Regions from separate parts of the Lactobacillus sp. ESL0703 genome, predicted to be linked through region 3. Evidence: riboswitches for the same ligand, from Rfam matches in the RefSeq annotation. Region 3 holds a riboswitch; each other region holds the start of a gene.
What was found. Region 3 has a riboswitch for thiamine pyrophosphate ahead of PT278_RS06305 (ECF transporter S component). Riboswitches for the same ligand answer to the same signal wherever they lie in the genome.
Positions count from the first base shown of each region.

Region 1 (4,120 bases), on a different contig from region 3:
TTATATATTATTATACTTATCAGCGAATTGTCAATACTGTTGAACACGAATTGGGACACGCCATCGGGCTCAATCACAATAAAGGCAAGTCCGTCATGTATCCCGCGGGCTCTATTTACCCAATTGAGCCACAAGATGTCGCAAAAGTTAAACAAATTTATCATGAAAAATAATTAAAATAAGGAGTTTAAAAATGAAGCGAATTTACATTGTCCGTCACGGACAAACTTATATTAACCGTTACAACAAGATGCAGGGCTGGTGTGATACCCCATTAACTGAAGACGGCATTGCTGGTGCTGATAAAGCGGGCGAAACACTTAAAAATGTTCCCTTTGACATTGCCATCTCTAGCGACTTGAAGCGAGCAAGTGATACCTGCGACATTATCATTAAGCACAATGTTAACCGCGACGAAATCCAACATCTTGCAACTCCGCTGTTCCGCGAACATTTTTACGGCTACTTCGAAGGAATGGATACCGACATGGCCTGGCAAATGATTGGCGGACCGCACGGCTATAAGACCCACTATGATCTGTTCAAGAACGAATCAATTGATACGGCAACCGACTGGATTAAGGAAGCTGATCCGTTTCATGATGCGGAAAATGCCAAGGAATATTGGCACCGCCTTGACCAGGGCTTTGACCTAATCAGTCAGCTTGATGGTGCCGAAAACATTTTATTGGTAACTCACGGCTTTACTATTCGCAGTATTGCCGACCGCTTTGGCGATTTCGACGTCAGCTGCGGTCCACGTAATGCGTCAATTACCATGATGACAATGACTGATAAGCAAAGAAAAGTTACATCATATAATCAAATGAAACTATAAGAAAATAGAATTTGTGCTTTCTTTTTCATCGTTGAAAGTCTATAATCAAATTAACATTAATATACAAGAGTCTATGGGGTGCTTATTTAAGCTGAGATTAAACCCATGAACCTGATCTAGATAATACTAGCGCAAGGGATAGGCTAATTAAGCAAAATCCCATTCGCTATGTGCGAATGGGATTTTTTTGTAGACGCTTGTTAGGAGTAGGGAGTTAGAAATGACTAATAAGAGAAAACAGACAGAAAAACTTACTATTTTGGCAATTATGATTGCACTAGACGTGGTATTATCCCCCATCTTTCGCGTGGAAGGAATGGCACCAATGTCTAGTGTTATCAACATTATTGGCGCCACCATGCTGGGGCCTGTTTACGTGACAATTATGGCAACCTTGTGCGGAATTATCAGAATGTTAATCATGGGAATTCCGCCGCTGGCTTTAACTGGTGCCATCTTTGGTGCAGTATTAGCCGGGATTTTCTATAAATTAACCGGCAAAATTTGGGCAGCTTGTCTTGGCGAAATTATCGGCACCGGAATTATCGGCTCGCTGCTTTCTTACCCAGTCATGGTCTGGTTCACAGGCAGCTCTAATAACCTATATTGGTTCGTCTACACCCCGCGTTTTATCGGGGCTGCTATTATTGGATCAGTAGTTGCCACTATTGTTCTATTAAGCCTAAACAAGGCAAAGCAATTCCAAAAAATCCAGCAACTATTTTTCTAGAAAAAACGACAGCTCTTTATAGGGGCTGTCGTTTTTTACTAAGAATAATTATAATTAATAGCCCAAATAATATACCGAATCTGGATTTTGAGTTTGCTTTAAATATTCACCAAAAAATGGCAACGTATAATCAACATAACCATGACCACTTGGAGTAATTAACTGCCGCTCTAATGCTCGACGCCGATATTGTGAGACATAACCCTTAGTCTTTTTCATTTTGGCAACAACATCACTGAACTTACAATGGTCATTAACATTTATCAAATATTGACGGTCATTTTCCGACAAGCCCATTAAAATCTTTTGATAAGCATTCTCAAAAAGCTTTAGTTGATATTGTACTTTAACTTCATTTAATACTTCTATAGTTGGTTCACGGCCATTTAACTCTTCAAAATACAGCCAACCCAATAATTGAAAGCCATACGAGTAACCCTTAGTCATCTGTGCCATTTTGTTTGCAACAGTTAAGGAGCACGCAAAAACTTTTTGATAAGTATTCACCATATCCGCAGCGTTCAACGACATCATCACTATTTTTTCTGAACGCAGCAAAAAAGTCAGTTTATCTTCATTTTGAATATCCAAAATAAAGTCAGGCAATCCGGTCATTACAACGTAAATTGGATATTCAGCTCGCTTAAGTGAATTATAAACCTGGGCAAAATCTTGAATTGCCTTAGAATTAGTTACCTCATCAATCGTGACAACCACAAATTTTCCTTGTTGCTTAATTTCGGACATTAAGTCTTCCAAAATCTCATCAACTTCAGGAACCTCAATTTCGCGACTAACTGATACACCACCCAAACTCAAAGAATTAATACTGTTAAATAGCCTATTTGCTTTAGAGTGAACCTGATGATCTAGCTTATGTGCCAAGCTCGTTAAAATCCCATTACGATTAAGTAAATCAACATAATAACAATTATCGTCTTGTTTAAATTGTTTAGCTAATTGTGTTAAATATGCTGTTTTGCCAGAACCACGGACACCGGTAACAAAAAACGATCGTGAAAATTGGCTTTCCTTAATTAATTTTACTAAATCATTTACCTGTTTGTTTTTATCCAAAAAAATTGGCGGTACATCACCAAAAGTCGGATTAAACGGATTAATCATAAATTCTCCTTTTAGACTTTTTTAGACTTTGATTTTTATTTTAGACTTTTTTAGACTTTTTGCCAATAAAAATAGCGTCAATCAGACTGGCGTGCAATCTAATTACGCTATTTTTAATTATTCAATTACTTCATAAATCATTTGGTAAGGCTTAGCCTCATCCGCAATTTTGATGCAATTGTAAAGCATCTCTTGAACTTCAGCAACATCTGAACTATCGGCATGAATTGTCAATAAGGATTCGCCCTTCTTGACCTTGTCGCCAACCTTCTTATGCAATTCGATCCCAACACCATAGTCAAGCTGGTCGTCGGCCTTTTCACGACCGCCGCCAAGTTTCATGCTGGCAATTCCAACTTCATCAGCTGACAATTGTGCTAAGTAACCATCTTGTTTAGCAGGCAATTCAATTTCAAATTGTGCGTGTGGCATAACACTGTAATCATCGATCACCTTGCTATCGCCGCCTTGAGCAATTACCATTGCCTTAAACCGAGCTAAAGCTGAACCATCTGCAATTGTTTCTTCAAGCATCTTACGAGCTTCTTCAACTGTCTCTGCCTTTTGTCCCAAGACAACCATGTGACTGCCAAGGGTTAGGACTAGGTCAAGTAAATCTTGCGGGCCATTACCCTTGAGCAAATCAAGCGTTTCTTCAATTTCTAAAGTGTTACCGACCTTATTGCCTAGCGGTTGATTCATATCAGAAATCAGTGCCATGCACTTCATGCCAACACCCTTACCAATTTCCACTAAGGCATGAGCTAATTCTTCGGACTCCGGCAGAGTCTTCATAAATGCGCCAGAACCAGTTTTAACATCAATTACCAACGCGTCAGTTCCTGATGCGATTTTTTTACTCATAATTGAACTGGCAATTAGCGGAATTGAATCAACAGTATCGGTTACATCCCGCAAAGCATAAATCTTCTTGTCTGCAGGTGCGATATTCCCTGTAGCACCAATGATTGCCAACTTTTCGCGTTTGACTTGATCGATAAAGTCTTGCTCGCTAATTTCTACCTTGAAACCAGGAATTGCTTCCAGCTTATCAAGCGTACCACCAGTATGACCTAAACCACGTCCAGAAATCATTGGTACCGGAATCCCAACAGCTGCAACCATTGCGGCCAGCGGCAAACTAACCTTGTCGCCAACACCACCAGTTGAGTGCTTATCAACTTTAATCCCCGGAATCTCAGACAAGTCCAAATGATCGCCGGAATTCATCATATCTAGGGTTAACGTTGAACGCTCATGGTCAGTCATATTATTAAAGAAAATCGCCATCAACAACGCGCTTGTCTGATAGTCCGGAATTTCACCGCTGACAACACCATCAACAAAGAATTGAATTTCAGCGTCGGTTAATTCTTGCTTATTTCTCTTTTTATCAATTATATCTACCATTCTCATGGCTTCTCACC
Region 1 covers NZ_JAQTIB010000003.1:108,899-113,018, forward strand. The annotation lists gene PT278_RS05545 (matrixin family metalloprotease) at 1-173, shown strand, start outside; gene PT278_RS05550 (histidine phosphatase family protein) at 194-838, shown strand; TPP riboswitch at 903-994, shown strand; gene thiW (energy coupling factor transporter S component ThiW) at 1,059-1,568, shown strand; gene PT278_RS05560 (ATP-binding protein) at 1,623-2,693, opposite strand; gene PT278_RS05565 (pyrimidine-nucleoside phosphorylase) at 2,811-4,109, opposite strand.
Region 1: it holds a riboswitch for thiamine pyrophosphate, as region 3 does, so the genes downstream of both, thiW (energy coupling factor transporter S component ThiW) here and PT278_RS06305 (ECF transporter S component) in region 3, are expected to answer to the same signal.

Region 2 (4,120 bases), on a different contig from region 3:
TACAGATGCACCAGCAGCGCCAGTCTTGGCGATATTAGGTAAGTCTGTTACTGTGATACCGCCAATTGCGACGATTGGCCGTTTACTGCTAGTTACTAAATTGGCAAGGCCAGCTAGCCCAATTTCAGGGTCAGCGTCATCTTTGGATTGAGTTGTGAAGATTGGTCCGCTGCCGTAATAATCAATACCAGCAAGTTGATCGCCAGTTTCAATTTCAGCTAGAGTTGAGCAGGAATAACCCACAATCATTTGGCTGCCAACTTCATTAATAACTTGTTGAATAGCTTCATCACTTTGGCCAACATGGATTCCTTCGGCATTAACTGCCTTGGCTAAGGCAACATCATCGTCAATAAAGAAGGGCACCTGATATTGTTGGCAGAGTTTGTGCAGCCTTTGAGCCATGGGCAATCGCTCACCAGAACTTAAAGTTGAGCCAGCTCCCTTATCACGAAATTGAAAGGCGGTAATTCCGGCTTTTAGTGCTTCTTCGACGATTTCTGGCAAGGTCTTACCAGCTGGTAAATCCTGAGTACCGCAAATGAAGTAAGCACGAAGCATGTTTGCATTAAACTTTTGCATTATTTTTCCTATCTATTTGGCCCAGTGGTTGAGTGGTCCGTGACCATGTCCCACTTGGATTGTCTGCTCGATTGTTTTGGTAACGTATTTTTTGGCAAGTTTAATTGCATCGGTTAGATTATGACCGAGAGCAAGCTGGGCAGTAATTGCAGCGGCTAGAGTGTCACCAGTACCATGTGTGCGTTTGGTATGGGTTCGCGGACTGCTGACCCAGAAGCTAGAGCCGTCTTCAAGTAGGGCAAAGTCGCTTACTTCTTCAGCACTTGAATGGCCACCCTTAATTAGTACGTTCTTAACGCCCATGTCTTGCAGTGAACGGGCAAGATCGGGATATTGCTTTTCAGAAGTAACGGTCATTCCGGTTAATACTTGTGCTTCTGGTAAATTGGGCGTTACTAGGTTAGCTAGTGGTAACAACTCATTTCTGACAGTGGCAACTGCATCTTCACTTAGTAAGTGAGCGCCACCTTTGGCTACCATGACGGGATCGACAGTCACGGGACCAAAGTCATATTTCTGTAAGTTTAGAGCAACTTGGTGAACATGAGCAGCATCGCCGAGCATTCCAGTTTTTGTCGCGCGGATTTTAAAGTCGGCGGCTAAAGATGCACATTGTGCATCAATCATTTCCAGTGGAAGCAAGTGTGATGATTGAACGCCCAGTGTGTTTTGCGCAGTAACGGCAACTACAACTGCCGTGCCGAAGACTTTTTGCATTTGAAAAGTCTTCATATCGGCCATAATGCCGGCGCCACCGCCGGAATCTGTACCTGCGATTGTCAGAACTTGAGGGAATGAATTAATTTCTTCTGCCATAAAATACTTCCTTAATCATAATCAGCAATTTTTTCAATATCAGCAATCTGCACTTTTGCTAAATAGTCCATGAGATACATGCCAAAACTGCCAGGGCCAACATCGGGATGATCTTGAACGACCAGTTGTCCAATTGAACCGAAAACAAGCGTTGCAGCTTGAGCGGCCTCGAAGCGACTGTCGGTCACTGCACAAAAGGCAGCGACGATACTTGTTAACATATCGCCAGAACCTACATGGGCTTGGAATAGCGGTGTACCATTATGAACATGAACAACATTAGTGCCATCACTAATTGTATCAGTTGCACCACTGGCAATGACAGTGCAGTGGTACTTTTTGGCTACTTCCTTGGTAATCTCATCAAGGTTGCCTGCTCCTGATCCAGCATCAATACCTTTAGATTGCCAGTCAAATTCACCTAATGCGGCAATTTCACCAGCGTTACCACGAATAACGCCAACGTGGAAGTTCCATAATAGGTCTTGAGCAATATTAAGGCGGTAATCTACAGCACCAACTGCAACAGGGTCCAGCACAATCGGCTTATGATATTCTCGAGCCAAATCACCCATTTTTTTCATGTGTGCAATTTGCAGCTTAGTTAAGCTGCCCATATTAATAGCAACGGCTGAAGCCATGTTGACCATTTCGTCGGTTTCATCAATTTCGCTGCTCATGATGGGCGAAGCTCCAATTGCGTTTAAGCCGTTGGCAACGTCTTGAACAGTAACGAAATTAGCGGCGTTGAGAACAACAGGGTTCTCTTGGCGCAACTTGTCTAATAATTCTAACTGCATAATCTTCCTCCTAAAAATTATTGAAGAAGTCCTCCGAACCACGACTTTAAACTAATAAAAAAGCTTTGACACATAATTGTGTCAAAGCAATAGGTAGTTGACACGTTCCTCGCGCAAGTATTAGCTTACAGGTTCAAAGGGTCTGAAACGGTGTTTCATCTCAGCCTAAAAGGCCCCCCTCGTGTTATCGCTTCCAATTATAACGGCTTTTAATGAATAATACAATGCTAAAGTCAATGTTGTGTTATTTTTAGCAGTAAAAAAGTCCAGCTGTGTTATCAGAGCTGGGCTTTTTGTAAGTCTTTTAAGTAAGTATTTTTAATTATTAGATAAATTGTAAAATCGTCATCAAAATCGGAACGACGATAATGAAGAGAATTGTACTTTCAACCACAATATTAGTTGCGTATTTAACGTCGCCGTGTGATTCGTTGGCTAAAATTGGTAAAACAGCTAACATTGGCGTTGCTGCTTGGACAACTAAAGTTTGGCGCATCAAGCTCGGTAAATTAAAGCCGGCATTTGTTCCGATTTTAATTAAAATAATCAAAATGATTGGTGAAACAATAAAGCGACCAATTAATGCTAAGATTGAATCACGGTCAAACTTAACGTTCTTAATTCCGGCATCGTGTAGGACAATTCCGATATAGATCAGTGACAGTGGGGTTACCAAGTTACCAACGTAAGTTAACGTTGAGTTTAAGAAGTTAGGTACAGGAATCCCTAATAGCATCCAGACCAAAGCAACAATAAACCCAACAAGTGGCATTGGCAATAGCTTTTTCCAGTTAATCTTGTGGTTAGTCTTCTTATCTTTAGCAGTCGGGTCGTCGTTTTGGATTAAGAAAACGCCAAATGCCCAAGTAGAAACGGTATTGATAATGTAGTATACCAAAAAGTAAGACATGGCTTTGTCGCCAAACAGTGCCATGTTCAGGGGCATCCCAATAAAGATGGTGTTGGCGTTAACCACGGCATTCATAAAAATTCCTCGGCGGCCAGGACGGATTTTGAAGACCTTAATGCTTAGCCAAGCAATAAGATAACCGATAATCACACCCAAAGCTGGGAATAATAATTCGGTTGATAATTGCAGCAGGCTGCCGCGGCTAAGGTTCTTCATAACAGCAGTGAAGATTGAAGCTGGCAGGGCAATCTTAGTGATAATACTAGAGATTTCACTACCAAACTTATCGTCAATCCAATTAAATTGTTTTAGTAAAAAGCCGAGGGCCATGATTAAGATAATCACAACTACGCTTGATACAGATGTCAAAAAGACTTGCATAAAAAGTTTCCTCTTTCTGTAGGTAATTAATATTTGGGCATCCACGTTGTTTCTTGAATGGCTCTTTTGGCGTCAGTTATCTTTCACCGGCTAAACCTTAATCAATTACAGTTTGATGGTAATTATGGCTGAGGAACTAGTGGCAAAAATATAGCACTAGCAATTTCACTTATCCATTAGTAAGCTCGGGGGTATCATCAAATAACGAACCTTGTTTGTTAACAAGATTCGTTATTTGCGAGCTACTTTTGGATTTAAGACTATTTGGCAATGTAAATACTGGTAGTCTTACTAAGATAAGTTGCGCGCATGTTTCTTTAGCCAAACTAGTTTCCTCATGCCGTAATTGCCCTTCAGATATAATACAATAAGTATTTTTAATAGCAACAATTTTACACTTTAACCGTGTAATAAATTTATTGTTAGCCTTATAATAAAATAAATTATTGAGTTAGTGACGGCAAAATATTAAAAGCAAACTAGTAGTTAAGGAGATAATCATGACAGAATTTACGGACCAGTTACACCAAGCAGCGAGCAGTCTATGGCAGAAGAGTATGAAGCATCCATTTGTGCAGGAATTGCAAAGTGGGGAATTACCGCTGGCCAAATTTCGCTTTTATTTATTACA
Region 2 covers NZ_JAQTIB010000002.1:108,235-112,354, forward strand. The annotation lists gene thiE (thiamine phosphate synthase) at 1-582, opposite strand, end outside; gene thiD (bifunctional hydroxymethylpyrimidine kinase/phosphomethylpyrimidine kinase) at 595-1,398, opposite strand; gene thiM (hydroxyethylthiazole kinase) at 1,410-2,198, opposite strand; TPP riboswitch at 2,287-2,388, opposite strand; gene PT278_RS03080 (AEC family transporter) at 2,524-3,489, opposite strand; gene tenA (thiaminase II) at 3,990-4,120, shown strand, end outside.
Region 2: it holds a riboswitch for thiamine pyrophosphate, as region 3 does, so the genes downstream of both, thiM (hydroxyethylthiazole kinase) here and PT278_RS06305 (ECF transporter S component) in region 3, are expected to answer to the same signal.

Region 3 (4,120 bases):
TTTAACAGCCGCTTAGCCAAAGCAAAATTACCAACAGTCGCTGACCCATTATCGGCAATTGCCGGCATCACAATATATTTAGCTAAGTCTGGCACTTCAACATAACCATTTAACATCTTGGCAAAATCTCGGCGTACTTTTTGTAAAAATGCTTCACTAGTCACACCCCCGCCAAAGACAACCTTATCTGGTCGTAAAATCAGAGTTACTTGTAAAACGGCTTGTGCCACATAATAACTCATAATATCCCAGACAGGATTAGTCAATGGCACGTCCTTGCCCGCTTTGCCTAAGCGAGCTTCAAAAGTCGGCCCAGAAACAAGTCCCTCAAGGCAATCCTGATGATATGGACATACACCCTTAAAATTCAAGTCGTCTGAATGGCGCTTGAGTAAGACATGTCCCATTTCAGGATGCCCCAGAGAGCCAACCAGCTTGCCGTCAATAATCGCGCCACCGCCGACACCAGTGCCAATTGTGTAATAAACGAGTGAATCAATATCTTCATTGGATAATAATGACATGACATATTCGCCATATGCAGAGCCGTTAACATCCGTTGTAAAAAAGATCGGCACATTAACCTGCTGTTTAATGAAGCCAACAAAATCTGTATTTTGCCAGCCCTTCTTAGGAGTTGTAGTTATATAGCCATAATTAGCTGCTGTCTGGCGAATTTCAATTGGACCAAAAGAAGCAATACTAATTGCTGTTACCGGAAATTGCTTAAAATAATCTGCAGCTTTTTGCAAAGTTTCTTGGGGTGTGGTTGTCGGAAAAGTTATCGTATCTTTAACCTGATAATTTTCATTACCCACCGCACAAACAAACTTAGTCCCGCCAGCTTCAATTGAACCTAATAACATACTTTATCTCCTTCATTTACCAAACAGCAAACTTATCGCGTCTGTTAACAATTGCACTTTCATGTTACCTATTTTATAAAGCCCTTTCAAGTACAGATTTTATCTTTTATTGCAAAAATTATTGACCAAAATCGCAAAATATCGCCTGTTTTAGTGGTATTACAGCAAAAACTACAGTAAAATATTATTTGATAAAAAGGAGAGTCTGAATGTCTAAACTTGAAAAACCCGTCGTAATTGGGATTACCGGCGGTTCGGGTAGTGGTAAAACAACGATTGCCCACAAAATTGTTGACCAAATGCAAGAAAATGAACACGTCCTAATTATGACGCAAGATTCATACTACAAGGATAATACCGGTATTTCAATGAGCGAACGGATGAATATCAATTATGACCATCCTGATGCCTTCGATATTCCATTACTTAAAGCCCAAATCAATGACTTGCTTAACTACAAGCCAATTGAAATGCCCGTTTACGACTTTAAGGAACACACCAGAAGTGATGAAACTATTCACATTGAACCTGCTGATATCATTATTCTTGAAGGAATTTTGGTTTTAGCAAATGAGGAAATTCGGGACTTAATGGACATCAAAGTTTACGTTGATACCGATGACGACATTCGCTTTATCAGACGACTTGAACGAGATATTGATGAACGCGGGCGCTCAATTAACTCCGTAATTGAACAATACTTAGGCACAGTTAAGCCAATGTACCATCAATTTATTGAACCTACTAAACGTTACGCTGACATTATTATTCCCGAAGGCGGCGAAAATAACGTTGCAATCGACATGTTAACCACTAAGGTTCACGCAATTTTAAGAAAAGAAGCAGCTATCTAAAAAGGCCGAGGTAATTATCCTCGACCTTTTTGTTTAAAATCATGCTACTTTCGGCTTTAATGCGCGATCAAACAGGTTAGTAATTAACTTAACTAGTACCCCATCAAATAAAACTGACGAAAGGATACTGACAAAGAACATCACAATTTGCACCTTAACGGCAAATTTATACCAGCCATACATCAGATAACACGGAATAAAAAAGCCAAAACTAGCAAAAAATGAACCTGTCAGAACACTTCGCCATGAAAATCTTTGGTAGCGGGACTTTTTCGGGAAAAAGCCAATTTCATTGGTTAGTCCCTGCATTAGTCCCGAGACTACAGTGGTAATCCCCCATTGTCCACCGCAAGCCATCTCCACTATTGAAGCGAGCAGCTCTCCTACTAATCCTGAACCTTTTGTGGGGACAAAATACATTGCAAGAGGCGCGGCCATTAACCACAACCCTGCAAAAAAGGCGTCGGTTGCCGGGGCGTACCCTGTCGGCAGTAGTAACATTTTAACTAGGTTATAAAGGTCATTAGTGCCATAGGTATAAAAGATACCCATGAGAATACCAATCAAAGCAACCAAAATTACCGACTTAACATTCCATTTTGATGATCGTGTAAACATGATTTACCTCAATCTATGCCAGTCGCGGCTTCAATGTGCGATCAAACAGATTAGCGATTAATTTAACCAGTACGCCGTCAAAGACAAGCGCCGAAACCATATTGGTAATGAACATTACAATCTGAACCGTCATGTTAAATTTGCCCCAACTGTAAAGAATATATGACGGAATAAAAATTCCTAGTCCTGCAAAGAAGGCACCAATCATAACACTCTTCCAAGAAAATGCTTGATAACGTGAATTCTTGGGGAAAAAGCCGATTTCGTTAGTTGCACCTTGAATAAGCCCTGAAATAACAGTAATCGCGCCCCATTGACCGCCGATTGCCATTTCTACGATTGAAGCTAACACTTCGCCAATTGTCCCAGAACCAGCCGTTGGTACAAAATACATTGCTAAGGGTGCTGCCATTAGCCATAGGCCCGAAAAGACCGTGTCGGTCACTGGGGCGAAACCCGTAGGGACCAGTGCCATTTTTATAATGTTGTAAGCCCAATTAAAGCCGTAGGTATAAATTACCCCCATAATAATTCCAATCAACGCAACCAAAATTACCGATTTAACATTCCATTTTGATGATCTTGTGAACATAAAAAATACTCCTAACTAACTATTAAGTCAGAAGGAGTACAGTTAAATGCTTATTCAAACACTTCCCTAACGCAGGCATTGTCCTGTTCAGGTTCCAAGGGTAATTCTCAGCTAAGCGCACCCCTAGTGACTAAAATCTATTTATAGGTAGTATACCACAATGATAATTATTATAAAACCATTCTTTTACTTCACTAATTATTTGCCAGCTTTTTCAATCCAGGCAAGCTAATCATAATTATCAAGCTGATAATGTATAAACTTGATAAGAAACCCATGACAACCGTTAAGTTGTAGTGATCCATCAAGATACCAATCACAACTGATGAAAACCCGCCAATTGCACGGCCAATATTAACAATAATATTGTTCGCACTCGAGCGAATTTCTGTTGGGTACAGCCGGCTAATTACCGCACCGTAACCACCGAACATCCCATTAGAAAAGAAGCCGACAATCGCCCCAATGATAAGCAAAGTTACCATGTTGGTGGCCAAACTTAAAGTATAAACCATAATGGCTGAACCAATTAAGAAGATACCGAAGGCCCGCCGCGGACCAAAATGATCGAAAATGGTGCCGAAGGTCATCATTCCAATGCTCATTCCAATAATCGTTGCAATCATCCATAAACTTGAATTGGCAACATTCAAATTTAATTGCTTCTGTACGATTGTTGGCAGCCAGTTCATTAAACCAAAGTAACCAGCAATTTGGACTGTCATCATAATCATCAAGCCAATACTCTGCCAAGCAAGCCGCGGTGTTGCAAACATCTTGCGGGCAACATTGGTTAACAGTGAACCCTTTTCTTCTGCCTTAGCCGTTAAAAATTGCTTACTCTCATGCAGGTGTTTTCTAATGAAAACCGTTAAGACTACCGGCACAATACCAACTAAAAACAACATGTGCCAGCCAGCAGTTGGAATAATCCATGCCGCAATTAGCGCCGCGAAGATTGCCCCCACCTGACCGCCAACTGCTGCAATTGAGGTCATTTTACCAATTTCCTTCTTCGGAAAAGCCTCGGCAATTAATGCAATCCCAACACCATATTCACCGCCAGCACCAATTCCGGCCAAAAAACGGAGGGCATAAATCAAGTAGATGTTATTGGCAAAGGCCATACAGGCTGTCGCTACCGCAAAAATAATCACGGTATGGCTGAAAGTTTTAACGCGGCCGATTTT
Region 3 covers NZ_JAQTIB010000004.1:16,441-20,560, reverse strand. The annotation lists gene scrK (fructokinase ScrK) at 1-866, opposite strand, end outside; gene udk (uridine kinase) at 1,076-1,720, shown strand; gene PT278_RS06310 (ECF transporter S component) at 1,760-2,338, opposite strand; gene PT278_RS06305 (ECF transporter S component) at 2,352-2,930, opposite strand; TPP riboswitch at 2,977-3,065, opposite strand; gene PT278_RS06300 (MFS transporter) at 3,125-4,120, opposite strand, start outside.

Region 4 (4,120 bases), on a different contig from region 3:
GCCAGCCGCTATATTTGGTGGTTTGACGATGACCGTGGCAGCGACAAAGACGACGATAACAATATTGTCATTATTTTTAAAATTGTTGCAATTGTCTTTGTGCTTATTCTTGGACCATTATGTGCCAGCCTTGCCCAGATGGCCTTGTCGCGTAATCGTGAGTACTTAGCTGATGCTTCATCAGTTGATCTTACTCGCAACCCACAAGGTCTGATTTCTGCTTTAGAGAAAATCGACGGCAGTAAGCCAATGAAAAAGGCTGATACGAGTAGTGCTGGCATGTATATTGAAGATCCATTGCGTAAAAAGCACGGTTTTACTCATCTATTCGATAGCCATCCGCCGACAGAAGACCGGATCAAACGGTTAGAAAAAATGTAATATCCAAAAAAGACATCTGTTAATTAAACAGATGTCTTTTTCATTTTATTTCAAATTAATATTAGCTTGACGAAACAGCTCTGCACGCATTTGGACCGGCGTTTGATGATAATATTCATTAAACTTTTTATAGAAAAAGGACTTACCATTGTAACCTACCCTGGCAATAATTTCCTTAACCGAAATGTCGGGGCGAGCAAGCAAATTACGTGCTTCCTGCATTCGCCGTTCATCAACATGCTCCACAAAGCTTTTTCCCGTTTTTTGTTTAACTAAGCTAGAAAAATAATTTGGGTTAAAGCCAAAATGTTTGGCAGCCGAATCCAAAGTAATATCGGCAAAATTGGCATCAATATAGCTCTCAAGTGTTACATTTGCAAAGCCTTGCTTCTCTGCCGCGGTTGATTCAAAGCTTTGATTACGGACAGCTGTAACCAACAACAAGTTCAATTCTGCTGCAGCTACACTTTGGGCAAACAGGTTTTGATTTAAATACTCATCAATTATCTTATTCATTAATTGGGCCGACTTAGAAATTGGCGTTGACTTTAAATATAACAGCCGATTGGTATGTAAGCTGCTAATGATTTGCTTAACTGCCCGTTCTTCACGAGGCTCATCATGAACAATATTTCCCAGGAAATATTGTAAATCATACTTAGAATTTAAATCTAGCTTTACCAACACGTCAGTCTTAGTTTGCTTTTGCACTTCATAGTCACTCTTGGCCGGCAAAAAGACGATATTACCTACCTTTAGTGTAAAGTCCTGACCATGAATTTTAATGTTTGACTTGCCGCCAGCTTCATAAAAAATCATTGCATTTGTTGTTTGATAGCGATGAACACCGGTATTATGATTTTCAAGATAGACCCTAAACAAGTCAAAATTGCCTTCTGCTTTCAACCGCAATTCGTTTGTATCGCTATTGGTTGAATTTAAAATACTAGCCAAATACTGCGCTAATTTAACTGCTGCCATAGCTTCACCTTCTTATTGTTATTTTAATACTTTTATTATATAGCAAAAATCATATCCACTACCATTTTATTTTCATAAAGTTACAAGGACTAGACAGAGAAAACTCTTTCGTGTACAATCAGTTTGATAACTTTGGGGTGCCGCAAGGCTGAGAGAATACCCGTTGAACCTGCTATGGACAATGCCAGCGAAGGGAAAATGAATTTTTACGTCGTTAGTGCAGCCTGCCCTAGCGATTTTTTTAATTGGTAAAAATAATGATTACAAGCAAAAATTTAACTTTTTCATACGAACAAAATATTAAAATTATTGACAATCTTAATCTTGAAATTCCCACGGGAAAATTTTCACTCTTAATTGGGCCTACTGGTTGCGGCAAGTCGACTTTACTTAAAATACTTGCCGGACTCTATCCTAAATACGCGGGTAAACTCAGCGGTAAACTTAACCTTGCTGGGTTAAAAGCAGCCATCATGTTTCAAAATGCTGGCGAACAGTTCACCATGGCAACACCACGTGAAGAAATTATTTTTGCCCTTGAAAACTTACAAGTTAAACGTGAAGATTACCAAAAGTACTTAACCGCCGGCGTCGAATTTGCCCAAATTGAAAATCTATTGGATCAAAAAATCAATACAATGTCTGGCGGCGAACAGCAACGAGTAGCACTTGCCGTTCTCATAGCAATGGATATCGACTTATTCTTGCTAGACGAACCCTTTGCCAGCTGTGATCCACAAGCGCGGAAATTTTTGATTACCAAATTGGCGCACTTGCGCGATCAGGGTAAGACCATTATCTTAAGTGACCACGTTTTAGACGGCTATCAAACCGTCTGCGATTGTCTTTTTGAGTTTAAAGACCACAACGTCAAGCAGCTAAATCCCGCAGCTAAAAAGCAGCTGCTCCAAACAAGCGTACAAAAAAATGATTATTCATTTGCTCTGCCGCAAAATGAGGCCGCTTGTTTTACCCTAACTAAGACACAGCTAACGCAAAATCGCCTTTTGTTAGACCAAAATCAGCTCAATATTATTGCAGGCAAAACCACACTGATTACCGGTGCTAACGGTGTCGGCAAAACTTCACTATTTAACGCTCTGACTAAGATGCTATCCTATAGCGGCAGTTTGACCTATCGCAACCGTGAAATCCGCCAACAGAAGACACGCAAATACTTACTGCATGTTGCCCAGATTTTTCAGAATGCGACCGACCAATTCTTGAGTATTACCGTTCAAGACGAAATTAACTTGAGCAAAAAACAGCGAACCAATGACTTTTTTACTGACCAAAAAATCAAGGAAGTTTTAACTGACCTTGACCTCGACCAGCACCTGGACCAAGTAGTGTATTCTCTTTCTGGCGGCCAACAAAAAAAGCTCCAAATTCTGCTGATGCTGATTGCGGATCAAGACGTATTACTCATTGATGAGCCATTAAGCGGCTTAGACCACCTATCCAGTCAAAAAGTCATGCATTTGCTCAGACAAAGCCAAAAAGAACGCGGTCAGACTTTACTAATTATCAGCCATGAACTTGATGAGTTAGCCGATTGGTGTGACTACCATCTGGTCTTTGCCGACAAGCAGCTGCATTACGTGACTAAGTGAGGTAACTTTATGAATCCTAGTTTTAAATTTATTTTGGCCTTAATTATTTCGCTTGAAATATCGCTAAAAATTAGCCTAACAACCAATTTTGCGATTATTATCTTGGCAATTATTTATTTATCAGTTAAAAAAATTAAGTTAAAAAGTTTACTGCTCCTGCTAATAGTGCCGTTTATTGCCGCATTTACGATTTTTGCGACACTTGAATGGTTTACGCCAACACCCGACTTATTTAACGCCCTTGGCTTGTCCAGCCGGATCTATGTTTATATCTTAACCATTAGCTGCGTCACGATCGACACCAGCGCGGAAGAATTAGCACGATCTTTTGAGCAGAATTTCCACTTACCAAGCAAATTCGCTTACGGTGTTTTAGCTGCGCTCAATATTGTTCCCCGCATGAAGCAAGCTGTTAAGCAAATTCGGACAGCTGGCATGATGCGGGGAGTTTATCTCAGCTTTTGGTCGCCGGTATTATATTTCAAAGCAATTTTAGTAGCACTTAATTCTGCCGAAAATCTGGCACAAGGTATGGAATCTCACGGTTACCAAGAAGACAAACAGCGGTCGACAATTGTTGCCGTCCCGATTAAGGCATCAGACTGGCTCTGGAGCGCCATTATTCTTGTTCTACTTAATCTAGCCTTATTCACATTAAAATAAAAAATGCAGCCGAATCACGACTGCATTTTTTATTAACTTAATTTTGAGCTAAGAAATTCAGAGCTGCACCGTAAAGGTTAGCCGAATTATGATACTGGCAAGTCATTACTTCCGGCATAATTCGGGGCAGCCCAAAATCTGCCAGCTTCTGCTTGAGCCTCTTGGCAACTTCACTGCTGATTTCTGCGCGTGCAGATACACCACCGCCCAAAATAAAGGCATCAAAATCAAAAGATACTTGCAAATCATACATGCTGCTTGCCAAAAGATCATAAAAACGATTAAGCAAATTTTGAGCTAATTTATCGCCCTGCTCGGCTAAAGTAAATAATTCTTTCCCCTCAACCTCTGTTTTGGTCTGTTCAGAGTAATCACGGGCAGCCTTGACTACGGTCGCATCCATACTTAATATCCGGTTAGTGCCACCTCTCATAAAGCCAAATTCACCGCCGACTAAGTGCGCACCTCGGTACAATTCATGA
Region 4 covers NZ_JAQTIB010000003.1:188,670-192,789, forward strand. The annotation lists gene htpX (zinc metalloprotease HtpX) at 1-381, shown strand, start outside; gene PT278_RS05940 (helix-turn-helix transcriptional regulator) at 427-1,362, opposite strand; TPP riboswitch at 1,486-1,575, shown strand; gene PT278_RS05945 (ABC transporter ATP-binding protein) at 1,617-2,975, shown strand; gene PT278_RS05950 (energy-coupling factor transporter transmembrane component T) at 2,985-3,638, shown strand; gene PT278_RS05955 (ROK family protein) at 3,676-4,120, opposite strand, start outside.
Region 4: it holds a riboswitch for thiamine pyrophosphate, as region 3 does, so the genes downstream of both, PT278_RS05945 (ABC transporter ATP-binding protein) here and PT278_RS06305 (ECF transporter S component) in region 3, are expected to answer to the same signal.